Regions from separate parts of the Paenibacillus sp. FSL L8-0333 genome, predicted to be linked through region 1. Evidence: riboswitches for the same ligand, from Rfam matches in the RefSeq annotation. Region 1 holds a riboswitch; each other region holds the start of a gene.
The links. Region 1 has a riboswitch for cobalamin ahead of metE (5-methyltetrahydropteroyltriglutamate--homocysteine S-methyltransferase). Riboswitches for the same ligand answer to the same signal wherever they lie in the genome.

Region 1 (7,425 bases):
TTTGGCGGAAGCTGGCAGGCTGTGGTTATTTGCTTTATAATTAGATTGTGATCTATTTAATTGCATTACATGAATGGAGGGATATTAATGAGTGAACATCAGACTAACCATATAAATTCCAAGGCGGAAAAAGCAACCTTTGCAGGTGGATGCTTCTGGTGCATGGTCTCGCCGTTCGAGGAATTGCCAGGCATTATTAGTGTCGTCTCCGGCTATACTGGCGGGCATACAGTGAATCCTACCTATGAAGAGGTATGCTCCGAAACCACAGGACATGTTGAAGCGGTACAAATTACGTTCAACCCAGAAATTTTCCCTTATAGCAAGCTGCTTGAATTATTCTGGCAGCAAATTGACCCAACCGATGCGGGTGGACAATTCCATGATCGCGGCACCTCTTACGGAACGGCTATCTTCACCCATTCTGAAGAGCAAAAGCAACAAGCAGAGGCTTCCAAGGCAGCTTTGCAAGAAAGCGGACGATTCGCTAGCCCGATTGTTACCCCGATCCTCCCGGCAGCAACCTTCTATCCTGCCGAAGAATATCATCAGGGCTACCATCGTAAGAACCCGGGCCACTACAAACGTTACCGTAAGGGTTCCGGCCGAGAGGATTTTATCGAAACCCACTGGACACATAAAGAAGATAAACTAAGCTTGAAAGAACGTCTGACGCCACTTCAATATGAAGTCACTCAGAATAGCGCTACAGAGTCACCTTTCCGAAATGATTTTTGGGATCACCACGGAGAAGGCATTTATGTAGATATCGTATCTGGTGAAGCATTATTCAGTTCGCAGGATAAATACGATTCCGGTTGTGGCTGGCCCAGCTTTACACGTCCAATCCGCGATTACGCCGTGAAGGAAAAGACGGACCTCAGCCATTTGATGGTTCGCACAGAAGTGCGCAGCAAAGTAGCAGATTCCCATCTAGGTCATGTCTTCGACGATGGTCCAGGGGAAAACGGCCTGCGCTACTGCATTAATTCAGCGGCACTGCGATTTATACCGAAAGAGGATCTGGAGAAAGAGGGCTATGGCGAGTATCGTGTACTCTTCCAGCCTGCCTAATCTTCGATAACGTGCGAAACTGTACTATCTTATAGAAAAGCCTCCAATTCACGGTATACCATGAATTGGAGGCTTTTTAATTCATAGGAGCTTATTCTTTATTCTCGTCCTCGTTCGCTTTCTTATCCTTTATTGAGGTTGTCACCTTTGGCTCTGCTGGTGCAGGGAGTACCTCCTTGTTCAGCTCCCGATTTTCCTGCCGTATCCGCTGGGTCTGCTGCTCCCGTCGTACGCGGATATTTTTGCGGGCAAACCAAACGATGGCTAAAATAATGCCCACACCGATTAGAATCGGCAATGCGCCTGCAAGAATTACAAAAAGCCACTGAAACATAACAGATAGTGCGTTCAGGCTTCCTTTTAAAGCATCTGATGCGCGTTCCAGCAATGGACCTTGCTCTGCCTTTTCCTTCACAGCTAAGCTCTCATCCGTCTGGTACACTCTAAGCTCTACCGTTGAAAAGGATACGTTCTGATCTATATATCGCATTCTGCCTTTGATCTGCTCAATCGTTTCTTGAATCGAACCAAGCTCGTTTGCAAAGGCGACCAGATCACTTGATTTCGTTGCTTTTTTCATAAACTCAGTATATTGAGCTTCCATTAACTGCTTTGCCTTCAGACGCGACTCTAGATCAATATACTCCTCCGAGACATCCTGACCTTGAATGCTGCGCTGTAGCGATTCGTGTTTTACTTTTTCCAAATTATTCAGAAAAGGAGAGAATCCGGAGGCTGGCACCTTAAGGATAAACGTCCCCCCTTGCTCATATTGCGACATGTTCTCGTTAAACTCTATAATATATCCTTTAGCCATCGTTACCATGTTTCGAATTTCAGTCTGAGCTTTACCGTAGTCTTCTACTTCCATAGTCAGATTGGCATGATAGATAAGCTTCTTGTTCAATCCTTCCACGACATCACTGCCCGTGAATCCCGCGTTTGCTTGATCCGTGTTCTCTGATGTCAAACCTTTTTCAACTGGGGCTTCGTTGCCTCCCGCTGCTGTCTCAGCCTCTGCTGAGGTGTTCTTATCCGCTAATGTAGCTTTTGAAGATTGCTCAGTTGTTGCTGCAGCAGAATTACTCGTATTTCCGCCGTCACTAGCTAATTTGTCAGCTGCCGAATTGTTATCACCCGAGCCACAACCTGCCAATACCACCGCAAGAATTAATAAACATAAGTAATGCAGACCCCATTTGCGCATTCTCATTCCTCCAAAAATGTAGTGGTAATCCCTAGCATTGTAACGTTACGGAATGTCATGTTCTATACAGATCTCTTCCGTCTCTCATTTCTTTGACGCCCCAAAACTTGGAAGGTTGCACTGGAATATGGAATTTCGGTAAATTTCTTTTGGTTTTTCTTGTTGAAATACACAAAAAGCCGCATTTCTGCGACTCTTATTGGACATATTTTTTATATGGGAGGGGTCCCGAAAGTTAAAGAACTCATTTGCTTACAAACTCATTATTTGGTACAATTACCACGTCTAACCTAGTAAAAAAATCCAAATACCCTCTATTCATAATGAATGAGGGCGTGACACGGCTTTGCTGAGACAAGCTCCACCTTGCTGAACAGAGCCGTTCTTTGAATGATACTGTCAATTACTAAAAGGGGAGGTGAACCCTCATGGCAAAAGACGTAGTTTGTGAAGTTAACTCATGCACCCACTGGGCAGAAGAGAACAAATGCAGCGCTGAATCGATCTTCGTAGCTTTCCACAGCTCCCAAGAACCAAAACGCGCAGAAGAAACAGATTGCAAAACTTTCGAAAGTAAATAAGTAAATGCCTAAAGGGACCCTCCACGGTTCCTTCTTTTTCTTTTTCATTCTAACAAGATTGAGAATTATTATCAAGTAGCTGATTACAAAAAAATAATTGAACTAAAAAGCCAGGGTAAATTACCCTGGCTCTAATTTATTTAAGTCTATTTAGAAGCAATAACCCCTGTCTTTTCCCTCGCAATAGCAGCAGCTCTTACCATGTTACGTAGTGCATCCTCTGTCTCCTGCCAGCCCCGCGTTTTCAGACCGCAATCCGGATTAATCCAGAACTGTTCAGGGTCAAGCACCCGCAGCGCACGATCGATATTCGCAGTCATTTCTTCGACAGCTGGAACCCGCGGGCTATGGATGTCGTACACTCCAAGACCGATTCCTTTATCATAGGCCTGCTCCTCAAAGCTGATAATCAGCTCACCATGGCTACGTGAAGTCTCAATGGAGATTACATCAGCATCCATAGCCGATATTGAATCGATCATGTCATTAAATTCGCTATAGCACATATGCGTATGAATTTGTGTCGTAGCCTTCACATGGTTCGTGGCAACACGGAACGACTTCACTGCCCAGTTCAGGTAATGCTCACGGTCTTCTGCCTTTAGCGGAAGTCCTTCACGAATAGCCGGCTCATCCACTTGAATCATTTCGATGCCTGCATCTTCCAACGCTTTTACCTCATGGCGAAGGGCAAGAGCAATTTGATTGGCTACCTCTTCCCGGCTGAGATCATCACGTACAAATGACCAATTGAGGATAGTAACAGGGCCCGTCAACATTCCTTTAACCGGAAGCTTCGTCAACGATTGTGCATAGACGCTTTCTTTAACAGTCATAGGCTGTATAAATGCAATATCCGCGTAGATCACCGGCGGCTTAACGCAACGGGAACCGTAGGATTGAACCCAGCCATTACTAGTAAACAAGTATCCATCCAGCTTTTCTCCGAAAAACTCCACCATATCTGTACGCTCGAACTCGCCGTGGACCAGAACATCCAGACCTAGCTTTTCTTGGAAGGTAATTGCATCCGCGATCTGCTCACGAACAAATCCATCATAACGCTCCTGATTCCAGACCCCTTTACGCCATTTCAATCTCGCCTGGCGCACTTCGACTGTCTGCGGAAAGCTACCAATTGTAGTGGTTGGCAGAAGTGGAAGCTGCCATTTCTCTTGCTGCACCTTTAAGCGCTCAGCAAAAGGCAGACTGCGTTGGTCTGGTAGAGCTGCAAGTGCAAGCACTTGCTCCGCCACATCCTTACGGCCACGCTCAGGTAGTGCGCGGAACGCTGCAATAGCTTCACGACTAGCGGCCAGCGCTGCTTGAGAAGCTTCTCCTTTATCTGCGACGGCTGCTCCGAGCAGACTAAGCTCTTTAAGCTTCTCATCGGCAAAGGCTAACGCATTCTTAACTGTCGCCTTCAGCTTCACTTCACCTTGAACGGTGACTGGGACATGCAGCAGGCTGCAAGAAGGCTGAAGAATAAGACGATCAAGCGGTACATGAACGCTGAGCTTTTCTACCAGTTGCAGCTTAGCGTCTAAATCGGAACGCCAAATGTTCCGTCCATCAATAATTCCGGCACCCAGCCATTTGTCCTTCGGCCAGCCAAGACGTTCGATGGAAGCCAGATTCGTTCCACCATCGTGCACAAAGTCAAGACCCAAGCCTTGAACAGGCAGCTCTAGCAGTGCCTCCAGCGGCTCAGCAGCTTCAAAATACGTCTGTAAAATAATATTCAAGCCCGGCACGGAGCCGGCAATGTCTGTGTATATCGAGTTAAGCAGTGTTAATTCTTCTTTACTTATGCCTGTAACAATCGCTGGCTCATCGATTTGTACCCAGCTTACCCCTTCTTGCTTCAGTTCCTGTAGCAGTTGAACATAGACTGGAACAAAACGTGCAGCAATCTTGGCGATATCTGCCGCTGCGTAACCTTTGGACAGCTTAAGGAAGGTATACAGACCTAAAAGTACCGGTTTACCTTCAATCCCTGCCTGCGATTTAGCAAAACGATAAGCCGCTAGAGGTTTGTTTTCAGTCAGGCGTGGTGTTTGTGTGCCGATCTCTGGAACGATATAGTGATAGTTCGTATTGAACCATTTGGTCATCTCGCAGGCAGTAGCCTCAGCATTACCACGGGCCATTGCAAAATAAAGATCAAGCCCGATGTCGCCGCCATCATACGCATACCGTGGAGGTACGATTCCAAACATAACAGCCGCATCCAACACATGATCATAAAATGTAAAATCATTTACCGGAATAAGCTCAATTCCTGCTTCTTGCTGGGTCTTCAAATGCTGCAGCTGGATTGCTGCCATTTCGGAGCGGAATTGCTCCTCATTTATTTTCCCCTGCCAGAATGCCTCCAGTGCCTTTTTCCATTCGCGGTTCTTTCCGATTCTCGGATATCCAAGATTGCTTACTTTTACCTTATTCGTCATTTCGATACACTCCCTCTTCAATCTCTTATTTCAAACTCCAAAACTACTTGCTTTCCTATAAAAAAGAGCGCCCTTCCCTAAAAAAGTCAAAGGGAAAGACGCCCATGATATACCCATGGTTAACGTCTAACACCTCCCTATCTTCCGTAGGTGAAGCAGTGCTGTTGAAACAGGCAGGTCTCCTGGCTAGCGGCGTCAACATCTTGAGCAGTCTTCCCAGCAGTAGTAAATTGCCAGTGACCTCTGTTGCTCGAGATTCTTCCGTTACAGTGGCGGGACCGCATCGGCTTCGAACCGAATTTCCCTATTAAGCCTACCGAATTACTATTTTCCGGTCAGCACCTGTCTCCGATATCATTCATCATTTGAGTGTCTTAATCTGATGTCATCATACGTGAAAGCCCCAGCAATCTGCAATAGATTACTGGGGCTTCTGTTATATCGATTCCTTATAACGGACTTAGAAAAATACGAAATATACTACAGCAGCAAGAATTATACGGTATATAGCAAACGGTAAGAGCTTGATACGATTGATCAGTTTTAAGAAGAAACGCATCGATAACAGCGCAAATAGGAAGGCACTAATAAAGCCTGCAATAAAAAACGGCAGCGCGTCCATGGTGAAATATTGCCAGTTCTTCATCAGTGACAACAGACTGGCACCTGCCATGATGGGTACTGCCATAATAAACGTAAAATCAGCAGCGGCACGATGGCTCATCCCGAGGATTACGCCACCAGAAATCGTCGAGCCCGAGCGTGAAAATCCAGGCCATAACGAAAAACACTGTACAAGACCTACACCAAGTGCCTGTTTGTATGTAATCTGATCTACACTCTCAGTTCTGATCTTCTTCGGCCCAAACAGATCCGCAATAATCATTAATATAGCCCCGATCACTAGACCAATTAACACCGTTGAGGTAGAGAATAAATGCTCATCAATATAATCATTAAACAGAACACCTAACACACCTGCAGGCACTAACCCTACCAGAACCTGTGTCAGCTTGAGGTGCCCGCCCTGCTCTAACTGCGGTAGCTTCTCTGTTACAGGGTCCAACTGCTTACGGCTGAAACGCCTTAAGCCCAACAGATCAATGAATCGATTTCTAAAAATCACAACAACCGCTAATATAGAACCCAGTTGAATAACTATTTTGAAGGTATTTGCCGTATATTGTCCAAATAACTCCTGTGATTTCAGCCACATATCATCAACAATAATCATATGACCCGTGGAGGATACTGGAGCAAATTCGGTTAAACCTTCAACAAGCCCCAAAATAATGGCTTTAATAATCGTTAATAGCTCCATGTGTTTCCCTCCTTTTTAATAGTCATTTCTATTATCAGTCCTCCACCCGCTTAGCCCTCAATGTTCATTCTCCGGCTGCGTTTGCGGAAGTACAGAAACCCAAGAATAACTAATCCGCCAGCAATTAGTACATAGACCACATTGGAGTAGACATCCATGTACATGGCAATGTCCTCCCAGGATTCGCCCAAAGCTGCGCCAATAAGCACAAGCAGCAAATTCCATCCCAATGTGCCAATCGTTGTGAAGATCATAAATACTCCAAATTTCATACCTGACATTCCCGCCGGAATCGAAATCAGACTGCGGACCAGCGGAACCATCCGACAAAACAATACAGTCCAATAGCCATATTTATCAAACCAGGCGTCAGCCTTGTGGATATCTTTTTTAGTGACGCGAATTAGGCCCCCCCAGCGTTCAACCAGTTTCTCTAACCGGCTCACATCCAATAATCGGCCAATATAATAGAGAATTACTGCACCCAGTAGTGATCCAGCCGTGGCAGCAATGATTACACCAGGTATAGTTAAGCTCGTCGTAGTGGTCATAAACCCTCCAAAGGGCAGGATCACTTCTGAAGGAATTGGTGGAAATATATTTTCAAAGGCCAGCATCAGAAAAATACCGAAGTAACCAAACTGCTCCATAAAGTCTGTAATCCATGCTTGCATTCTTGTTACCCCCATTTCTCATATCAAGTTCTTCTTCAGGTTGCGTAAATAGCGGCTGCGAATAAAAAAGAAGTATAGTCCTTGAACAGCCAAATATCCGAGTAACACCGCGCCTGTC
Region 2 (7,425 bases), 3.0 Mb from region 1:
ACGGCTGCAATATCATTGGTCATTGCTTTTATGGAACGTGTTGTATTGTTAATGCTCTCTGTCTGTTCATCAAAACCCGCGGCAATCTCTCCAGAAGATACAGCGATCATTTGTGAAGCCAATGAGGTCTGCTCAGCACTAGCGCTCATCTCTTCCGATGAAGCTGACAGCAGTTCTGCACTCTCTGCAATCCCTTGCATCATCTTCCGCAAGCCCTGCAGCATATTGTTAAATGAACTGTTAATTTGGCCGATCTCATCCTTGGCGGTGTACGTTGCTACCACGGTCAAATCTCCATCTTCTGCCCGCTTCATTAGTCCTTGCAGTTCTTTAAGGGGTTTTGTTATCAGTCGAATAATTGCAATACTAATTACGAAACAAATCACCCAGGCGAACGTAATCATTATGGTATTGTTTACCCGCATGCTTTTAGCGGTTGCCATGGAATCTGAATTGTGTTCATCAGCATCTTTAAGCAAAGAATCACTAATTCCTTTAAGTAGGTTGATCATTTTTTCACGGGATTCGTTAAATTCGCCTGAAAATACTTTATAGGCCTCTTGATTATGATTACTATCAGCAATCTTTATAATGTTATCCCGCTGTGCACGATAATCTGGCAAAAAGGACTCATACTCTTTGATTTTACTTACAATAGCAGGATCATTATACTGAATCGCTTTCACCTTGTTCATAAGTTCATTATTATCCTGAACCTTCACTTGAATACTCTCAGAAAGTTCTTTGTTTTTGCTGGCATTTACGCTAATCAAACGCTCCAAAAGATAGGATTCAATAGCCCGATTATTCGTACGCATCTGCCCTACGTAAGAAACAGGCAATAAATTTTCATTATATGTCTCATTTGTTTTTTCGGCCATTCGGGTCATCGTGATGATGCCTATGCCACCTACAACATTCACCATGATTACAGCGAATACCAAAAGCAACCCTATTTTGTATTTCACTTTCAAATTTTTCATCTACACTCCGCCTTCACATTATCTTATGATCTATCTATTTTTATCGGTCGGAAGGGCTAAGAGTTTGATGATTTTTTAAATATTGTGTCGAATAAAAGTATATATTGTCATAAAACGACTTTTCCAAAAAAATAAAAGGGCGGGCACCCGATCCGCTATTACTCCGAATCCCTGTGCCCGCCTAATTAATCATTCCTCTTCCTTATTCTCCAGAGGTATAGTACCAGTACAAAGTATCACCGTTCTGCAAAATATAACTGTCTGCACTGATGCTTGGATCAGCATCCCGGTTCGTTTTATACTTCCATCCGCTGCTTGGGCCTCCGTCAAATTCAGCCAATCCGTCAATAGATTTCACGTAGATGCTTCCAACGTTGCCGGATGATACTACCTTGGTGCCTAATTGACTGACTAGTAAGCTATAAGCCGTTTCGCCCTCTTTTAGAGCTACTGTTGTACTGGCTAGGATGGTTCCCTTCCGGCTATCTCCAATCACTGAAAGGGTAGCGGTAGCTTTAACTGGAGCAATAACAGACGATCCAACAGTCAGAGACTGAGTATAACGCGCTACGCTCGGTACGCTGTCTTTAGCATAGCCGGTAACAGTCATTGTATAGCTATTTGCCGGGAGACCCCCATCAACAACAGCTACACCTTGTTCATTCGTGATTACCTTCTTATCACCAATCGAAACCTGCACACCTGCTGCTGGTGAGGTAACCGGATCAGAAGTGAAGCTGTCCTGATTCCACACCCACTTTTTCTGAGAAACCTTTACGGTAAAAGCTTCATTAGCTTTTGGCTGCGTTGGGGAAAGCGCCACAGAATCTATAACCTGTGTATTTTCACCTGCATAATAGACAAGCACACGATCGGATTCCTGTAGTTCGAACGCATCCATACCCACACTTGGATATATCCACTCCCCGCCGCGTGATACTACGAAGCTCCACCATCCGTCGTAAGTACCTTGCGAAACTCCATGGATACCTGATACAAAGTTGCCATAAGACGATTTGGTGATATCTACTTTAAAATCATCGGTAGACCCTAGTTGCTGCAACGCTTCAAGAGCATTGGAGGCTTTTAAAGTCCCTTCACTAATCAATCCTTCCGGGCCTTCAACGGTAAGTGAAGCTGTTACATTCTTAGAAATTACCTTTATAGCTTTTGTATATTTAGCAACCGTTGGCGCTTTACCTTCGCGGTAGCCAGTTACAGTCAGTGTATAGTCACCTGCGGGCACATTTCCTGAGAATACGGCCTCACCTTTAGCATTCGTCGTTACCGTCTGAGCTCCAATTTGGACCTGAACACCCGCAGCTTTTGCAGTTACAGGAGAGGAAGTGTTCGTAGCAGCGTCCCATTTCCACGTCTTACTAGTTACAATGACGTTAAAAGAATCGCCCTCTTTAAGATTTGCTTTGGAAAGGGTAACGGAATCCACAAGCTTAGTGTCATCTCCGGCATAATAAACCAGTACCTGATCTGAATCTTTAAGTACAAAATCACTCATGCCTACATCGGGATTAATCCATTTTCCGTCACGTGATACAACATACATCCATCCGTCATAACCACCAAAGCTTCCAGCAGCAATACTTCCGATGCCAGTCACATAACTGCCCGAAGGATTCGTGATCGGCAAGTTCGTTTGAAGCGCCAGCTTCTCTAACGCTCCAAGTGCGTTGCCAGCATAGGCGTACCCTTGTGCCAACGTGGCCCGTGGTCCCTCAATCGTTACAGGAGCGTAGATGAGTGAGCTCTGAACGGAGGATTTGGAAAAATCGTATAGCTTACTGTTGCTTCCTTTATACAGCAAATTATACGCAACCAGCGCCTGAAGTCCTTGCTCTGTCGCCAGAACATTACTGCTTCCACCACGGCTATGGGTGAAGCTACCATCAGCTAGACGATAGCTAAGCAGGTTCTCCATTAGATCCACTTTGTTTTTGGTGTATTCTAATCCACTAGGATCAACTCCGAAGGATGTGAGTCCAAGGATTGCTTGTGCGCTACTTTCAGCACTGTCACCGTAACCCCCATGGCTATCTTGAGCTGCAGATAACCAAGCTACGGCTTGTAGCCCTGCTAAGTAGGCTTCAGGATTATTTTTATGTGCCGCCAGAGCCGTCAAGGTTATCGCTGTCATATCAGGCTCACTTGCGCCTGAGGTTAATGCAAAGCCCCCATCCGGATTCTGTTTGGAGAGAATCTCCGTAAGGAGCTTATCCGCCGTCCATTTCGCGTCACTTGGGATATTATATTTACCAGAATCCAGCGCAAGTAAAGCATATACCGGATTATTAAGCGTCTGTTCACCGAGCTTGCTATTATTATAAATTTTCTCAATCAGATTATAGCCAGGAGTTGATCCATTACCAGCAAAGCTAGTAGGATCTGCACCAATCGCTCTCACTGCGAGCACGATTCGAGCATAATCGGTTACATTGGCGAAATTGCCAGCTGCATCCTTTACTTTTTTCTCAAGCTCTGAATGGTAACTGGCTGGCAGCTTATATCCTGCTTGCGCTAAGCCAATGGCTTGCCAATCTGATTGTACGCCACCTTTCAAGAGATATTCTGCAGCCGCATAAGTCGCATCCGCAACATTAATCCGCTCCGCAGCAGTTGCCTCCAGACCGGCGCCAGCGCTCGCTTCTGCAAATATTTGTCCTGCCGGAGCAAGAGATGTTCCTAGAATTGAAATGACCATGAATAGGGCCAGCCCAAGTGCTACAAACTTGGAAGACATGATTTTCTTCATTGTTTAACCTCTTTCTGTATAAGAATGGGTACTGCTGGGAATAAGACGCATAACATAAAGACCGCCCCTTTAGAGGGCGGTCAGGGAAGATTACAAATCGAGGCTGCGGCGCTTGCTTCCTGCCAACAGTCCATCTGTATATGTTCCACATTCTTACCCCACGAAGAATAGAAACGCTCACGAAAAAGGCAGGTCTCCTGGCTGATGCTTCATCGCTGTTCTTCACCTTCCCACCCTACCTTCGGGGCAGTGGCTTATAGAAGAAAAACTCCGCACATACAGTGGCGGGACCGCGCCGGACTCATGCACCGGACTTCCCTTTTAAGCAGACGACTAGATTGATAGAGTCTGCACCTTTTCCAGTATGTAGTATCTTATTTTGACATCCATAATCATATCTATTAATACATAGCATGTCTATAGAAAAGCTTAGTATGGGCAGCAAAAAAATGAACAGCAATACACCACCTGCCGGTAGGTATTGCTGTTCAGAAAGCTTGTTATTCAGCTGTTCCTTCCGGATTTGCAGTTGGGGAGGGTTCAGCACTTGAATCAGAAGCTGGTGGAATATTAGGGTCGGGATCTACGATCAATGTAAATCTTCCGGCCTTGATCATACTTTTCTCTAGAATTGTCGCTCCAGGCTCCAATGTAACCTCAACCTGATAGGATGGTTGTTCACCTTCAGTCACAGCTGTTGCGGAAGGCAACCCAGTGCTGTCCTCAGTATCAGAGGAAGGCGTAGGAGACGGAGAAGCATCAGCTACTGCGTTAGGAGCATCTGCACCTTCTGCTGTTCCTCCAGTAGTGCCAGCGGCATCTGAATCGTCAGCGGCGTTTCCCTCATCCGTCCCATCCGTTGACGGCACTGGACAAGTGCCATTCGTAGCAGCGACCTTAAAGCTTTTATCTATCTCTGTAGACGAAGACATTAAACTAATCTCAGTCGGTTGAAACTGCACACAGTCATCTGCACTTGCGAAGGTGAACACCAATATGCTGCTCCCCTTATCTCCTTCGTCGCTCTGATCCTTCAAGTATACTGAAGCCGGAGGCAGCTCATTACCTGCACTCTGAACAGGGGTCGGCTCAGGGCTTGTCCCCGGCAGAGCCGTCTTCGTATCATCCGGACGCAGCATACTGAATACGATAATTGCAATAATCACCAGAATACCCGTAATGGAGCCGGAGATTAAGAGTCGAAATCGGCTGCGGCTGATCCAGCGCGCCAGCGGGGAAGCCAGTTGGGAGCGGGCTTCATTGTACACATTTTGCAGAGCAGGCCGAGCTGCCGCGACATAGTTCTTTCGGAATTCCCGATTCTTGAACGCTTCACGATCACTGCTTAGGAAATACTTCAGAATCGCCTTACGGTAACCCGGTTGCAGCTTTTTATTCGAAACCGTAAATAAAGGATTGCCTTGCGACCAAGCAAAAAACCGATAGATGATTTCTTTGTCGGAACCGGCTTTACGCTTTAACAGCTCCAGAAGCGCATCGTAATCCAGCGGACCCCCTTCACGCTGAGTTGTATAGTAAAAGGCTAGCGGAAGCCGTTCAAAGGGTTCCAGAACACGCGCCTCTTTTAGCAAACGACGACCCAGTAGCTGCACATCGTCTAGTTCCTGCGGAGACAATCCTGCAAAAATCTCCTCATTCGGCTTCTCTTCACCAAACCAGCGGTAAGCTGCACGCAGCGCATTCTCTTTCTGCTTGCTAATCCTATCCAGTGGCGGCTGCCAATCGACAACATTACCATAACGTAAAAAAACTACCTCCAGAAGCTCCTCCTGCGTCATATCGGAAAGCGATAAGCGATTCAGTAAGAATCTATCTGCTGAAGCAGCAAGATCCTGCATTAGGGAGAGTGCCTTAGGAGCAACTCCTGTTCCTTTGCGGCGATCTTTTTCTGCCTTATCTACAATTTCATGAATTTCCGCTACAGAAGCCACCGGATCATGTTCCAGCTGGAGCTTTTCAAGCAAATAATCCTTCACAGCATTTTGAGCAAAAGACTGCTCTAACGCCACTGGCAGGAACCGCCCCCAATGGAGTACAAAGCTCAGTATATCCGCAGATCTGGACGCCGCAGCTAGTCTTGATTCCATATAAGGCTCAAGTAGCTGCTTACGGAAATATGTTTCAGACATCACGCGCTGGAAGTAGGCTGCACTTAACTCATCATTACTCTCAATGATCCCGTAAGCGGCACTCAAGATATCCTTGCGGCCCGCTTCCACACTATGAAGCATCCCATTGATGAAATAATCCACGATTCTGACCCTGTAATTGTGATCCTTAAGTACAAAATACTCCTTAAAGCATTCCATAATCGCCGGATCTGGCACATTCCTTTGCCGAATCAGATCAAATTCCCGGTCGAACCGTTCTAAGAAAATATCGTTCAAGCGGATTCTAGAATGAATTGCACCGTCTGGTTTAAGGTAAGAGAGCAAACCACTTAGCACCGCACTCTTATTCTCCGTATATAAATGCTCGTTCCCTTGCTCAATCTCATAAAATATAGCCAGCTCATTATAGAAAGCAAGGGATAGCTTATGCTCAGGACTCTCTCCACGCAGAATCTGATCAGCGAAGCTTACAAAGTCGTTAATATCTCCTGGATTCAGCAGTAACAGCTTCCACACCAAATCAGCATAAGGCTGGCGGGACTCACCAAAATCGACATTCCCCATCCGTCCGGAAGCCAAATCGAAGGTATAATCCTTCTCAATACTACGATCACCGGGACGCAGCGAACCTTTTTCCACAAAGCTAAGATGTATATATTTACGGCTTTGCGGTTCATTCGCATACGTAATCACGCCTAATCTACGGCGGAATTCATACGGCAGCACGCTATACAGAATTTCTGTAAGCTCCACCGCCCGCGCGGACAACTCGGTGATAGGTACGTTTAGAGCCACGTAGATTTTTTTCTTACCTGCTACAGAGAGCATCACAGCTTGCAATAACGCCTTGAATATCCCTTCATCAATCCCTAACAAGCGTAAGCCTGCGATTGGATCCGGGCTGCGGTCTGTGCGAACAACTGGAATAGAGGGCAGCTCCGGCAAGGTTCCACCAAGCTCTCCAGTATAACGCTCTGCAAAATCAGCATGCAGCCAGTCTCCATAGCTCTGCACAATTTCTTCGGAACGTGAAGCAGGAACTACATAGTTATGTGCAAAAAAGGCGCTTCGTTGGCCTGTGAAATCGGCCGCTTGATAACGACTAAGCCCAATAACTGTATCCCCGTTCTCGGCATGAAATAGGTGCAGCGCTCCAGGATATGCAGCCTCATCCTTCTCCCCACGTGCGGTTAACTCCGCAGGAGCATCGTAGAGGCAGAAGGGATGAAGGATTTTTTTCACAAAATTATTGTCTAGACTATCTGATTTCGCTACCGTATCGAAGCCTTCTGTGGAACGAAACACTCCGCGACGTTCGCGGGTATACATCTGTTGGGCGATTGTTGACCCTGAGAAACCATTCACGGGCCGTCGCTCCCCTCAATATACTTCAGCTTATGCAGCAGCCAAATAAATGGCTCGTCTACACGAATCGGGCTTACTACACCCTCAATCTTTTGATTCACAGGATTGCTGCCCAACGCAGATACTGCAAAATAACCCGTATTCGCGAAATAAACATCCATCGTATCTTTAAAGGGTC
Region 3 (7,425 bases), 2.8 Mb from region 1:
TCCACGGACAGGATTACATATGGTTTCGATGGAGTGGTTCCGCCACCATTGTTGCCGCCATTTCCTTCACCATTTCCGCTACCATTACCTTCGCCATTACCGTTACCACCGTCGCCGCCAGGTGTTTGTACTGCACTGGAAGCATAAGCAATGTAGTCAGTGAAGTGATTGGTTTTTACAATTAAATCATTTCCACTATCATAGGCATACTCAGACTTACCGCTTGCAAAACCTAAGTCATCACTTGCAAATTTTTGAATGGCATGAGGAGTGCCATTTTGAATATAAGCTGCATCTTTTCCTTTAAGGTCCTTAAAGGTTAACGTAATAAATTGACTGAATTCTACTCTTGCACTACCACCCATGGAAAATGTTTGAAGAATATTATCAAGCTTCTTGTCCCCGGGAATAATCTGATTCACACTATCTTTTAGTGCAGATTCTCCACCGGTTAAAGCTGAAATCAGTTCAATTGCAGAGGCATCCCCACTTGTAACTTTTGCACCCTTAGGAATGACTACAGATACGTTACCTTTTATGGCCTCTATCTGAGGAAGGTCGCTGTTACTTGGTAAATTGACACTAACCTTCGATTGATTTCCCTCCGGAATAGCTACTGTGATTTCTTTGTTGCTATCTCCAGTGTTGATCGGAACGATATAATCATTAGCGTCATTTGGGATTTCAACTTTCGGGTTCTCCCCAGAAGGTAACGGAAATTCTTTCGGACCCTCTGGTTGCCCAGGCCCCGGTTCTTCTGGTTGTTCCACTTTCACATCATTCATATCAAAGAGACGGCTGCTATGATTGATCAGACGATCATAAGACACAAGTGCATACGTACCTTGGTCCGTTGCCATATTGTCTACTTTGCCTGTGAGGATATGCTTAAATCCACCCTCAGGTGCAGCAAAGCTAAGTAATGCATCAATAAGCGAATTTCCACTTTTAACAAATCTAGCGTCCGTGTGCGGATCTACGCCCACACCAGTTAAGGCCACAATTACCTGTGAGATACTTTCGCTGCTAGTGCTTCCCCAGCTTGTAAATCCGCCTTGATTGTTTTGGTTATCGGACAGCCATTGGATGGCCCGATCCACGGCGGCTTTTACATCATCTCGGGTTGCATAATAAGGTGCAAGAGCTTGCATCGCCATCGCAGTCATATCGACATCGGCTTTGGTTACGCCTAATGCCCAGCCACCAGCTTCTGCTGTACCTTTTTTAACCTCTTTATCTAAAATGTACTGAACTAGTTTTTCTCTTGTGGTCTGTTCTGTAACTCCATCAACTACAGGGATCTCATAGTTATGGCTATCTAGCGCAATCAGAGCAAAAATCGGACCATTATTGCCTTGCTTTTGGATATATTGATAATCAGCGAGTGCTTTTCTTAGATCATATCCCGCAACATTTGTGATATCTTTTCCGATAGAGGTAAGTCCTAATATTGCTCTGGAATTCTCTGTGCTTTTATTGGCGTCGAGTTTTCCATCCTCTTTAATGATCGATGCTATTTTCGTTGCTACATTGTTGTAATAAAGATCGTAATAACCGTTAGGTACTGTATAGTTCGCCCGTGCCAGAGAAAGGATCGACCATTCTCCACTACCTGTACCAAACGACGGATTCTTTACAGTGTTTAGAATATAGGCAAGGCTTTTATTTAATTGTTGTTTGGCTACAACAGTAGTAGGTTGTTCTAATTGCACATCATTCATATCAAAGAGACGGCTGCTATGATTGATCAGACGATCATAAGACACAAGTGCATACGTACCTTGGTCCGTTGCCATATTGTCCACTTTGCCTGTGAGGATATGCTTAAATCCACCCTCAGGTGCAGCAAAGCTAAGCAGTGCATCAATAAGCGAATTTCCACTTTTAACAAATCTAGCGTCCGTGTGCGGATCTACACCTACACCAGTTAAGGCTACAATTACCTGCGAGATACTCTCGCTGCTAGTGCTTCCCCAGCTTGTAAATCCGCCTTGATTGTTTTGGTTATCGGACAGCCATTGGATGGCCCGATCCACGGCGGCTTTTACATCATCACGGGTTGCATAATAAGGTGCAAGAGCTTGCATCGCCATCGCAGTCATATCGACATCTGCTTTGGTTACGCCTAATGCCCAGCCACCAGCTTCTGCTGTACCTTTTTTAACCTCTTTATCTAAAATATACTGAACTAGTTTTTCTCTTGTGGTCTGTTCTGTAATTCCTTCAACTACAGGAATCTCATAGTTATGGCTATCTAGAGCGATCAGAGCAAAAATCGGACCATTATTGCCTTGCTTTTGGATATATTGATAATCAGCGAGTGCTTTTCTTAGATCATATCCCGCAACATTTGTGATATCTTTTCCGATAGAGGTAAGTCCTAATATTGCTCTGGAATTCTCTGTGCTTTTATTGGCGTCGAGTTTTCCATCCTCTTTAATGATCGATGCTATTTTCGTTGCTACATTGTTGTAATAAAGATCGTAATAACCGTTAGGTACTGTATAGTTCGCCCGTGCCAGAGAAAGGATCGACCATTCTCCACTACCTGTTCCAAACGACGGATTCTTTACAGTGTTTAGAATATAGGCAAGGCTTTTATCTAACTGTTGTTTGACGGCAACTGTAGTTTCCAGTTTGTAAGTAACTTGATAAGTTACATTTGTTTTGTTTCCAGCTCCGTCAAGAGCCGTTACAGTAATTGCATTACTGCCTGAATTCAGAGAAGCTTTGTACTCCCCATTCGCAGGTGATAAAGTAACACCATTCAGCTTCACTTCTGGAATGATGTCACTATATACATTGTCTGTGACAGCTACTTTGAAGCTTATTTCTTTATTGGATACTTCCTGTTTATCTTGTATGCCACTTACTGTAATAACAGGGGGTTCTATGTCTAATGCATGGTTAAGCCCTACAAGTGCATGATCTACACTTATTTGAGAGCTTGCCATATTTTCGAGCACGGAATAGGCTTGATAAACTGCCGATTGTACTACTGGTCTGTCCAAAATAGTTTCTTTATTAGGGTCACTGTTAATCTCGGCGATTTCCGCAGTTAAAGCATCCTTATTGGCAAGTTGAACGGGGATTTCTCCCCAGCCACCAAGATCAGAACCATAGCCATAAGTGGTGAACTGAGTTCGAATGATGTCACCGTCTTGAGGCTTATAATCGGTCATCCCAAACGGAGGAAACACATTATTTACTGCATACATCCAACCCGACATGGAGGTATAGTCAAACTGACTTAACCACTCTGGGTCTGCTTTAGTGCCGACTGTTTTCCCATCGGCTGAAATCATATCTAAAATATATTGTGGAATATTGACTTCACTTCTGCCACTATCTTTAACCTCTGATAAATAAAAACCACTATCTATATTTCCTAAATATCTATAATTCCCATCACCTAGCGCACGTGTTATTAAAGATGCGCCATTATCGCCTTCATAAATCGGAACTTTAATAGGTTCCTTAATATACCCTTGGCCTACGGTGAATTTCTCTACGGCTACAGTTACGTACCCTTTAAGAGTAGAGCTTGCTCCATTTGCTTGAGCTGGGATAACACTTGTAGAGAATGTCGTGATAAATACAGCTACAATGAGTAACCACGCTAAAAACTTATTTTTCTTCATTTTTCCATAACCCTTCCCTTCATACCTATGATAAAAAACAGAATAAACTTTCTTATAACCACAAAAAAAACCACTCAACATAAACGTCAAGAGGTTAAGATAGTGAACCACAATACTAGCTGGCAAACACTATTCAAGCACCTCTCTATCGATCGTAGAGTTTGATGGTGTAACAGAAAAAGGCAGATATTCTGGCTCAAGTATCATCACCCTTGCTGCCTTCCCAGTTTCCCAGTGGCATTTTGCAAGGACTCCTCTTTTACAGCGGCGGGACCGCGCGGGATTCACACCCGCTTTCCATTTAACCAATCTATGATTGTACTTCCGCAACATTCATAGTTGGCACCTATTTCTAATTTTAAATTTTCATGCTTCATCATATCTAATATATATGCTTTTGTCATGTTATATTTCTTTTTTGTATAACGGGCAGCTAGAGATAATCCTATTGAATAACCAATTTCTACGAGTAGGGATATTCAAATAATTTCTTTATCCAACTGTGGGGAAAATTAATTTAAATCACTAATTCTTATATGAATTTGCCACAAATTAGTAAGGTACTCGCTGAGTGAATTCTATGTTAGGGTATATTCAGAAAGCGTTTACAAAAATAACATTGGAGGTGTTCGTGTTCATCTAACCACCAAGTACAGCGTCAAAGCCAGGTCCAAGCATCCTAAATTTATCTCACAAAGGAGAATTCAATGACTACGCGAATCCAGAAATCCTTCTTATCATTGACACTTGTCACCGCTCTTCTGCTCTCTCTGTTCTCATCCATGGCTGCAGCTGCAACTAAGGATGAGCAACAAGCTAAGGCAGCGCCAAAGAGTAAGATCCAATCCTATGTAGACGAAATGCAGCCCGGATGGAACCTCGGTAATACTTTAGATGCTACAGGTGAGGACGAAACCTCCTGGGGCAATCCTCGTGTGACCCAAGAACTTATTAAAAAGATCGCCGCTCAAGGCTATAAAAGTATTCGGATTCCTGTGACCTGGGATACTCACATGGGTGCGGCACCAGACTATACCCTAGAAAAAGCCTACCTCGACCGTGTGGAAGAAGTTGTCGGCTGGGCACTGGACGCCAAGCTTTATGTCATGATTAATGTCCATCATGATTCCTGGCTATGGGTAAGCCATATGGAAGAAAAACACGATGAAACGCTGGCGCGTTATAATGCAGCCTGGACTCAAATTGCCGATCGCTTTAAGGACAAATCCGATAAGCTGATGTTCGAGAGCATAAATGAACCTCGGTTCACCGATGGTGGAAGCACAGACGAAGCAAAAATGGAGCAAATGCTTACTGAACTCAATAACTCCTTCTATCAGATCGTGCGGAAATCCGGTGGGAAAAACGACCTCCGCCCACTTGTATTACCTTCATTAGAGTCTTCACCTACACAAACAAGAATGGATCATCTCTATAAGACGATTACGGCTCTAAACGATCCGAATATTATTGCGACCGTTCACTTCTATGGCTTCTGGCCTTTTAGTGTGAACATTGCCGGCTACACCACATTTGAAAAAGATACAAAAAACGATATCACTCAAACTTTTGATAACGTTTACAATACATTTGTAGCTAAAGGCATCCCTGTCATCGTCGGCGAATTTGGTTTATTAGGTTTCGATAAAGACACAGGTGTGATTGAACAGGGCGAGAAGCTTAAATTCTTCGAGTATCTGACTTATTATTTGAAAGAAAAGAAAATGACTTCCATGCTCTGGGATAACGGGCAGCATTTCAACCGTAAAACTTATAAGTGGTCTGATCCTGAACTCCACAATGTATTAATGTCTGGTCTGAAGGAGCGTTCCTCCAGCACCGAAAGCGATTTGGTCTACCTAAAAAAAGGTGCACAAATCAAAGATACCAAGGTTAAGCTAAACCTGAACGGCAATAAGCTAACCACCATTAGTGCCAACGGAAAATATCTGACCAAAGGTAAAGATTACACATTAAATGGTGAGGAGCTCATCCTCAAAGCCAGCCAACTCAAAAAGCTCACAGCTTCCCAAAAATACGGTGAAAATGCCGTGCTGACTCTGAAATTCAACAAGGGTGTTGCGTGGAGACTTAAGGTGATTGTGTATGACACAGCTAAATTAAGCGATGCAAAAGGCACGACTGAATCCTTTGCCATTCCGACCACCTTTAATGGTAACCAGCTTGCCACAATGGAAGCTGTATATACCGCTGGTGGCAATGCAGGTCCGCAGGACTGGACTCCATTTAAGGAATTCGGCAATACCTTCTCACCTTCTTATAACACTAAAGAAATCAAGCTGCTTCCCGCGTTCTTTAAAGATGTTAAAGACGGCGAGGTTATCCTAAAATTCCACTTCTGGAATGGGGATATCATCACCTACAAGATCACGAAGAGCGGAGCAAACGTTGTAGGAAAGTCCTCTTAAGCATCCGTCCTGTTAACAACACAAATAGGGGTGTCCCTACGCGGGAACACCCCTATTTGTATTGTACCCATCACATATAAACCTCGTCATACGAAATTATCATCAACCGATAAATTAAATAAACGCCAAGATAGGCTCCGGTAATAAGAAACATTGGATTTAAAAATATCGCATGGATCGAGGTCATAAATACAGCATGATCCCTTAATATTTCGTAAATCGCCAAAGCGGAAATATTTCCAAAGATAATCGCACTTAAGACCGAAGCAACATTGAATACCATACGCCACTTTATCGATTTACCTTGTAACATCAGCATGACAATGGGAACAATAATACTACCAAGTACGATTAGAAATTTCATCCAGTCACCTCGGTAAATTTTTAATCGTCCAGTTCCACGCTTTCGATTTGTCCGTCTGCATTTACCGTCCACTCGATTTCAACGCCATTATTTAATCCGAGCTTGTCTTCATCTTCAATGACTATATGATCAGGAATTGTTAAGGTTTGCTCTTTACCACCCTCCACTTGAACGGTAACCTGTTTATCCTTAACCACAGTAATCCTTCCGTCATATTCAATCTGCTGCAAAACAATCTTTTGATTCTGATCTGTAATGGTAACCCGCTTGCCACCGTCGCTTAACAGTTCAACCTTTTTATGATAGCTATCTTTTAACGAAACATCCTTGATAACTCTCTGAATGCTCACTCCCTCTGGAAGTTCCCCAGTATTTGAACCGGGTGACGCAGATGTCATGGGTTGTTCTGTTGCGTTATTCGTAGGCGCAGGTGTAGTAGCTTCTGCAGAAGGTGCTGTGGTTTCTACTTGAGCCGTTGGAGTAGCCACTTGAGTCTCATCCGCTGCTTTAGTGCATCCACTTAACAATACCGTACATGCACAAATACAACAAAGAATTGTAGCCCTGGTAAAACGTTGTGTTGTTCCTTTATTCGATCTCATCTTTTACCCCCGCATTTTAATGTATTTTTTTCTCTATAGTGGACATAGTTTTACCTCTTATCTTCCTTTTATTCACCAGAATATGGCCATCTGAAAGCAACAGTTAGATAACAATTCATGAATATGTCAAAAAACCGCCCTGATTTAGATCAGTGGCGGTCTCCATGAAATGATGAGATAAATTAGATCTTATTAATTTACAATATGTGTGCCAGCCTGTTGGCTCATCGCAGCTTTCATATTTTCCGGATTAGTAATGATAACTCTACGTCCCTCTTTTTTCAAAAAGCTAAGACTTGCTTCAATTTTAGGCTGCATACTTCCAGCAGGAAAATGACCCTGCTCCGCATATACCATCATTTCTGCCGCTGTAACTTCTTCAAGAGCCT
Region 4 (7,425 bases), 2.5 Mb from region 1:
AGGCATGCGAATATCGTTCCAGTTCAGAATACCTGAGCATTCACCGTCGATAATGCGTGTGGATTGGTTAGGTGCTTCAGTATTAAAAATCTTTTGTAGTTGCATTTATTTTCCCTCCATTTTTTGCGCGGGTAATCTTTCTTTGGTGTCTTGTTCATAGAAAGACGGTGATGGAGTAACGGAGAGGAAGTTTGGAGCTGTAGGAGCGTCAGCGTTCGCCCGAAAGCTTTCCGTAGGAAAGCTCGCATCGAAAGCATATGCTGTCATCGGATGTCATCCGCTAATAGCGGTAAAGATCAAGACATCTGATGACAACAGCGGCCGGAAGCCCAAACATTCCTCGCAGTTACGAAATTCATCATCGTTTTTCTATTCAGGGCACTAAGATAATTAGCTAGCGCAAGATTCACACTCTTCTATAGTCAAAGCACGGCTACGCACATAATAAGTTGATTTCAAGCCGCCCTTCCAGGCATTCAGATGCAGTTCCAGGAACTCGGTAGCCTTGATGTCAGGACGAACATACAGGTTAAAGCTTTGGCCTTGATCGACGTGACGCTGGCGAGCAGAAGCCATGCGGATCGACCAGTTTTGGTCAATTGTAAATGCTGTCTTATAGTACCAGATCGTTTTGTCGGACAGATCCGGTGCTGGGTTAGCGATCTTATAAGTTGTTTTCTCTTCATAGGATAGCAGTTCATACAGCGGATCAATGCTGGCGGTGGAGCCGGCAATAATCGATGTAGATCCATTTGGCGCAATGGCGAACATCCAAGCGTTACGCACGCCGTCCTTAGCTACTTCTTCTTGCAGCTCGCGCCATTGCTCAGTCGTTACATATTTACCTTCTTGCTCACCGCTAACATACCCGCGGGAAGTGAAGTATGCGCCAGTCTCCCAATCGGAGCCAGCAAATTTCGGATAACGGCCTTTTTCACGGGCGAGCTCCATGCTCGAACGAACCAACAGGTAGTTGATATGTTCATATAAATGATTGTTATATTCTACGGCTTCATCGGATTCCCAACGAATGCCCTTGAGTGCCAATAGATGATGCAGGCCGAATGTGCCAAGACCTACTGCGCGGTACTGGCTGTTCGTGTATTGTGCCTGCAGAACTTCAATATTATTAATGTCGATTACGTTATCAAGCATACGGACTTGGATCGGAACAAGTCTTTCTAATACGCCAGCTGGAATCGCCCGTGCCAAGTGAATCGAATTCAGGTTACAGACTACGAAGTCGCCAGGGATTTTGGAAATAACGATCCGGGTCTGGCCATCTTTAGTTACTAATTCTTCTTGTTCAATTACTGTTGCAGACTGATTCTGCATAATTTCTGTGCACAGGTTGGAGGAGAAAACCATACCTTGATGACGGTTTGGGTTGGTCCGGTTCACGGTATCACGGTAGAACATGTACGGTGTACCCGTCTCTAGCTGTGATTTCATAATCCGTTTCATGATGTCGATCGCAGGAACAGTGATCCGGGATAATTCCAGGTTCGCTGTAGCTTCAGCATATTTTTCACGGAAAGTACCTTTGCCAAGCTCTTCATCGTAGAAATCTTCCAATCCTAGTGGACGGCCATTTTTATCAGTCCAGCCCATGACCTTTTTCACTTCATGAGGGCAGAAGAGGTTCCAGTGGCTGCGCGATTCTACAGCTTCCATGAACAGGTCAGGCAGGGAGACCCCGTGGAACACGTCATGTGCACGCATACGCTCGTCACCGTTGTTCAGCTTAAGATCAAGGAAAGCGAGAATATCTTTATGGAATACATCAAGATAAACAGCTACAGCACCCTTACGTGTGCCCAGCTGGTCTACGCTGACTGCTGTATTGTTCAACTGGCGAATCCAAGGGATTACGCCGGAGCTTGTGTTCTTGTGGCCACGGATATCCGAACCACGTGCCCGTACTTTTCCAAGGTAAACGCCGATGCCGCCACCCATTTTGCTTAGACGTGCTACGTCTGTATTGGAGTCAAAGATACCCTCTAGGGAATCGTCTACAGTATCAATAAAGCAGCTGGATAGCTGTCCAGCGACCTTTTTGCCGGCATTAGACATTGTAGGTGTAGCAGCAGTCATGTAGATGTTGCTCATAGCCCAATAAGCTTCTTTTACAAGCTCAAGACGTTTCTCAGCTGGCTCACGGTGCATCAGGTACATGGCAATAATCATATAACGTTCTTGTGGAAGCTCCATCACACGGCCGTCAAAATCATGCGCCAAATAACGGTCGGATAGCGTAAGCAGACCGATATAGTCAAACAAAAGGTCGCGTGTATAATCGATACACCCACCTAGTTCGATAATTTGTTCTTTGGTGTAATGACTTAGAAGTTCTTCGCGATAGATTCCTTTTTTCACGAGATCCGTAATTAGTGGATACAATTCACCGTAAGGCTCTTCTGGATAAGCTTTGTAGCGGCGATGAACAGCAGCTTTTTTATAAAGGGTTGTCAGAAGGGCGCGGGCAGCTGCGAACTTCCAGGTAGGCTCTTCTTTTGTTACAAGCTCTAGAGCGCTCATGGTGAAGGCGTTGCTGATTTCTTCTCCGCTTACCGAGTCACGACGCAGTTTGGAATTCACTCCACGCAGCAAAGTTTCTTTATTTAGTTGATCGAGACCTTCCAGAATACGGTCAGCGTAGACGGAAAGACGGTTCTCATCAAAAGCCAGTTGGCGATTATCCGGTTTTACTACGAATTGCGGCATGGTTAGTTCATCCCTTCTTATTTCAAATTAATTTTCAATATCAAAAATTGATATATTATAGCGCAGCAGGCTGCCACAGAAAGACCTCCGAGCCGTTCATGCTGGCCGGAATGTCGATAATGCGTTGGTTGGAGCTTCCCCGGTAGAGAAGCGTAGTATCTTTCAGTTCTTCTACAAATCTTCCATCTATTAACACCTGACACTGCTTAAGTAGATCCCATTCCGGCGTACCGGGAAGGGCTGTAAGTTCTTCGTACGTATAACCACTGTAAATCCAGATTGAGAAGCCTGGCAGTACAGCGCGAAGCTCATGAATGAACCCCAGCAACTCTTCTGCTGAGAAAAAAGGATCGCCGCCTGCCAGTGTCAGACCATCCAGCAAAGGGTTAGCGGCGATTTCTGCAATAATTTCATGTTGTCGTTCTAAGGTGAAGACTTCTCCATATTTAAAGTTCCATGTCTCGGGATTAAAACATCCCGGGCAACGATGGCGGCAGCCGCTGAGAAAGAGGACGGCCCGCATGCCCTCTCCCTCGTTAATCGACTCCGGATAGTAACCGCAAATATTCATAGATGCTTAACGCGATCCCGTACTTCAGCTTGTTTGGCGGCATTAAAGCGGGTCTGATAGTCGCCGGTTAAATAACCTGTAACTCTGCGCAAACGGCGGATGTGCACGTCATTCTCATGTGCGTTGCAGGAAGGACAGTTTGTCCCAATTACGCCTTCGTATCCACAGCTGGAGCAGCGGTCAATCGGATGGTTAATGCTGAAATAGCTGACCTGTTGTTCGAGCGCATATTTAATGATTTTGATAAAAGCCGATGGGTTGTTGCGGGCATTGCCGTTTAATTCGACATAAGAAATAGCCCCGGCATTGCAATATTCATGGAAAGGAGCTTCCAAGCTGATCTTCTGAGCAGCACCCAGATCGAAGTATACAGGGATGTGAAAAGAGTTCGTATAATATTCACGGTCGGTTACGCCCGGAATGGAACCCAGTACCTTGCGATCAACTTTTGTGAATTTACCGGACAAACCTTCTGCTGGAGTTGCGAACAGAGTGATGTTGAGATCCAGTTCCTCACTTTTCCGATCGCAATAGTCCCGCATATGACGCACAATAGCCAGCGCCTTGGCATGAACTTCCATATCCTCGCCATGGTGTTTGCCGTACATAGCTTTCATACATTCCGCCATACCGATGAAGCCAAGAGACAGACTGCCATGCTTTAGCAGATCGCCTACAGTGTCATCAGGTGCAAGATGCTCGCCGCCTTCCCAGACGCCTTCTCGCATCATGAAATCGGAAGCTTTAGCTTTTTGTGCGGTTTGAATGTGGAACCGATGAAGAAGTCCTTCCAGCGCAATATCCATATAATGATTTAGATCTTCATAGAAGCCAGCTTCGTCTGCGATGGTACGTCTGCCTGTTACTGTGCCGTGTGCCAGACCTAGCCGAACCAGATTCAGTGTATTAAAGGAAAGGTTGCCCTTTCCAGAGCAATGATTACGACCAAAACGGTCACCGAGCACTCGGGTTCGGCAGCCCATTGTAGCGAACTCCGTATCAGGATCACTTGGATCATAATACTGCAAGTTGAGCGGAGCGTCCAGATTAGCGAAGTTTGGATATAGTCTGCGCGCAGAACATTCAGCCGCTTTTAGGAACAGTTCATAGTTAGGATCGCCTTGTTGTTGATTGATTCCTTGCTTGCATTTGAAGATTTGAATCGGGAACACTGGTGTTTCTCCGCTGCCAAGTCCGTTCATAGTTGCTGTTAGCAGAGAACTGATCACAAGCTGACCTTCTGGTGAAGTACAAGTACCGTAGTTGATGCTGGTAAACGGTATTTGTCCACCGGATCGGCTGGACATGGTATTCAGATTATGTACCATACTTTCAGCCGCTTGCAGGGTTTCGATTTCGGTTTCCTTTAGTGCAAAACGGAACGCTCTTGGATATAACTCCGCCAGATCGGTCCGGCTCATCGTAATCTCGCCCAAAGATTCATCAGCTTGTCCTTCTTCAAAATAATCCAGACCCTTGCGGAACAGCTTGGCGAAGGATTTGGTTACATAAGGTGCCAGATCATAGTCGAGTTTATTGGCGGATACACCACCATATTGAGCATTTTGCTGGGATTGGAAAATAATCGCTACCAGAGACATAGCAGTCATTATTGAGTTCGGAGGACGAACGCTGCCGTTGCCGGTATTGAAACCTTCACGGAGAAGTTTATCAAACGGGATAAAAATACAGTTCGTCGTTCCAATCGCGTATTGATCCAGATCATGCACATAGACGACATTGTCATCAATAGCCTGCACTAGCTGCGGCGGCATCGTAAAATTGCGGGCGTACCATTTTGAATATTCACTGCCGAACTTGCTCATTTTACCGGAGAAACTCTCTCCATTCAAATTGGCATTCTCGCGCAATAGGTCCATATCCCGACTGTCGATAATATCCCGGCCTAAATCAATGAGCTCTTCTAAAAGAACTTCCCGTGCATTTTCTACTCCATTAAATTGTCTCTCCAACAACGTCATTGTACAGCTCTCCTCTCAGTATAAAAGAAAAACATCTATCATCAAATCCATATATCCATAGGAAGTTGGACTGCCATAAGCAGTCGTATATTTGTTCTGATTACATAAAAAAAGCATCCCCTACCCGAGGATGGCAGAAAATGCCCGATGCGTTATGTAAATATCCACACGGATATTTGCAGAGGTCTCTACGTAGATGACCGCATGCGGACACCATCCCTGTTCCTCGCAGGCATCAATAGTTGGTGTCGTCGAAACAGGTAGGTCTCCTGGCTTCCGTGGGATCTCTCGGCGCCTTCCCAAGGGTGTTCCTAACCCTCAGTGGCATCTGCCGGGAGATGTGGATTCTCAAGCTTCCCAGAAGCTTAAGAAGGCCATCCGGTTACAGTGGCGGGACCGCAGCGGATTCTCACCGCGCTTCCCTATTAAGCTCTAAATCCGGTTAAGGATCAAAGCGCCTGTCTCCACTATATTTTGTTGTCGTTAGATAAAAATAACCCAAGATGTTGTGTTTGTAAACAGTTTTTTAGAAAACCCGCGCGGGGAGCGGGTTCTTTAAAAGTACTCCACAAATGATCCACAGGCTGTCCATAAGTAATCCACAATTGATCCACAGGGAGATGCGAAATGATTCATAAATTGTCCGAAAAGATGCCACAAAGAGTCCATAAATATAGTGCAGATGACCCTAGAATTTGCGCATGAGAAAATACTCTTAGCCCAAAGTCATATTTTGGAGTAATCAGAAGAAATAGAAGAGATAAGGGAGGATAATCTTGCTTAGTTTGTGACAGAGCGGTGGAATTGTTACAATGGAAGAAGATAGGTACTATAAAATTTCGAGGAGGTATTCTCATGCCTATTGCTGAAGTTACAGTTATTCCAATTGGAACAGGCAGTACCAGTCTTAGCAGCTATGTTGCGGATATGCAGCGGGTGCTGAAGACAGTAGAAGGGATTACATATGAACTTACGTCCATGGGGACGATCATCGAAGGGCCTCTGCAACGCATTTTTGCCGCGGTAGAAGCTTTGCATGAGTCTCCTTTTGCCGCAGGTGCAGAACGTGTCTCTACCTCACTTAAAATAGACGACCGCCGCGATAAACCCTCCACTAGCCGTGGAAAGTTAGAGTCTGTGGAGCGTAAGCTACAGGTGGATTAGCAGTTTAGGAGGGCGGAAAACAGGGAGAAATAGGCTTGCGTTTCTGGCTGAAAGTTGTATAATATTTTTTGTTTGACAGAAAAATCAGCTTTAAGCTGGTGTAGCTCAGGGGTAGAGCAACGCACTCGTAATGCGTAGGCCGGGGGTTCAATTCCCTTCACCAGCATCCCAAAAAACCATACGTGGCGCGGATTTCCGAGGTTTCGGGACCGCGTCATTTTTCATTAAATCCCCTGGCTTCTAACATTCTTCTAAAAGATAAGACATGGCGAAATCGCTAATGAAAACGGTATGACTAGTGGTCACTGTCGAGCAGATGGAAGGCGTGTCGCAAGCTGACAGCAGTCAGAATGAAGGATGGTGGAGGAGGAGCAGCATAAGCTGCTTTTCTCTTGCGGGGGCAGATTGGTTAGATGGTAATTACTATAAAAATAAAAAAAGACACCACAAGGTGTCTTAGTACAGATACTTTTCGCTCGAATTTCACGAGCTCGTCAGTGAACTGAGTTCATAAGCAAGACTGGCTACGGCTAACAGATGAAGAGATAAAGTAATATCAATGTTAAAATGTGCGGTAATATTAATTTTCATAGATAACCACGCTCCTAAAGTATAAATACACATAAAGAAAACTTTATAAAGCGCTTGGCCTGCCATCATCAGTGCCAGGTAGCCATCCTGTACAGACGCCTTAGCGTTTCGACAGTAACATTATACTTAATATTTTGTGTTTTGCAAACCAAAGCCCCCTTAAGACTGAAATAATGAGCAATGTGACAATTATGTCATTCTGAATTGAATATTGTTAGGTTAATCGATGGGGAAGTTTACGTGTCTCCCTTATACTGGAAATTAAATGATTTTATTTCCGAAAGGGGACAATCCACTGATGACTGACGTAATTAAAGCAATAATACTTGGCATAATAGAGGGCTTAACTGAATTTTTACCAGTATCATCTACTGGACACCTTATTTTAGCAGG

Region 2: it holds a riboswitch for cobalamin, as region 1 does, so the genes downstream of both, NYE72_RS04520 (DUF4430 domain-containing protein) here and metE (5-methyltetrahydropteroyltriglutamate--homocysteine S-methyltransferase) in region 1, are expected to answer to the same signal.
Region 3: it holds a riboswitch for cobalamin, as region 1 does, so the genes downstream of both, NYE72_RS03860 (S-layer homology domain-containing protein) here and metE (5-methyltetrahydropteroyltriglutamate--homocysteine S-methyltransferase) in region 1, are expected to answer to the same signal.
Region 4: it holds a riboswitch for cobalamin, as region 1 does, so the genes downstream of both, NYE72_RS02385 (anaerobic ribonucleoside triphosphate reductase) here and metE (5-methyltetrahydropteroyltriglutamate--homocysteine S-methyltransferase) in region 1, are expected to answer to the same signal.

What each region holds. Positions count from the first base shown of each region.
Region 1 covers NZ_CP150186.1:4,916,725-4,924,149, forward strand. The annotation lists gene msrA (peptide-methionine (S)-S-oxide reductase MsrA) at 88-1,074, shown strand; gene NYE72_RS22070 (DUF4349 domain-containing protein) at 1,166-2,281, opposite strand; gene NYE72_RS22075 (DUF1540 domain-containing protein) at 2,710-2,862, shown strand; gene metE (5-methyltetrahydropteroyltriglutamate--homocysteine S-methyltransferase) at 3,009-5,312, opposite strand; cobalamin riboswitch at 5,467-5,673, opposite strand; gene NYE72_RS22085 (undecaprenyl-diphosphate phosphatase) at 5,773-6,633, opposite strand; gene NYE72_RS22090 (DedA family protein) at 6,684-7,307, opposite strand; gene NYE72_RS22095 (FtsX-like permease family protein) at 7,326-7,425, opposite strand, start outside.
Region 2 covers NZ_CP150186.1:1,050,470-1,057,894, reverse strand. The annotation lists gene NYE72_RS04525 (methyl-accepting chemotaxis protein) at 1-983, opposite strand, end outside; gene NYE72_RS04520 (DUF4430 domain-containing protein) at 1,186-3,750, opposite strand; cobalamin riboswitch at 3,920-4,123, opposite strand; gene NYE72_RS04515 (glycosyltransferase) at 4,251-7,247, opposite strand; gene NYE72_RS04510 (hypothetical protein) at 7,244-7,425, opposite strand, start outside.
Region 3 covers NZ_CP150186.1:881,503-888,927, reverse strand. The annotation lists gene NYE72_RS03860 (S-layer homology domain-containing protein) at 1-3,641, opposite strand, end outside; cobalamin riboswitch at 3,805-4,006, opposite strand; gene NYE72_RS03855 (cellulase family glycosylhydrolase) at 4,349-6,070, shown strand; gene NYE72_RS03850 (hypothetical protein) at 6,141-6,434, opposite strand; gene NYE72_RS03845 (hypothetical protein) at 6,455-7,036, opposite strand; gene arcC (carbamate kinase) at 7,229-7,425, opposite strand, start outside.
Region 4 covers NZ_CP150186.1:539,839-547,263, forward strand. The annotation lists gene NYE72_RS02370 (ribonucleotide-diphosphate reductase subunit beta) at 1-105, opposite strand, end outside; gene NYE72_RS02375 (ribonucleoside-diphosphate reductase subunit alpha) at 391-2,724, opposite strand; gene nrdG (anaerobic ribonucleoside-triphosphate reductase activating protein) at 2,780-3,295, opposite strand; gene NYE72_RS02385 (anaerobic ribonucleoside triphosphate reductase) at 3,292-5,277, opposite strand; cobalamin riboswitch at 5,519-5,754, opposite strand; gene NYE72_RS02390 (MTH1187 family thiamine-binding protein) at 6,133-6,441, shown strand; tRNA gene NYE72_RS02395 (tRNA-Thr) at 6,536-6,607, shown strand; gene NYE72_RS02400 (undecaprenyl-diphosphate phosphatase) at 7,331-7,425, shown strand, end outside.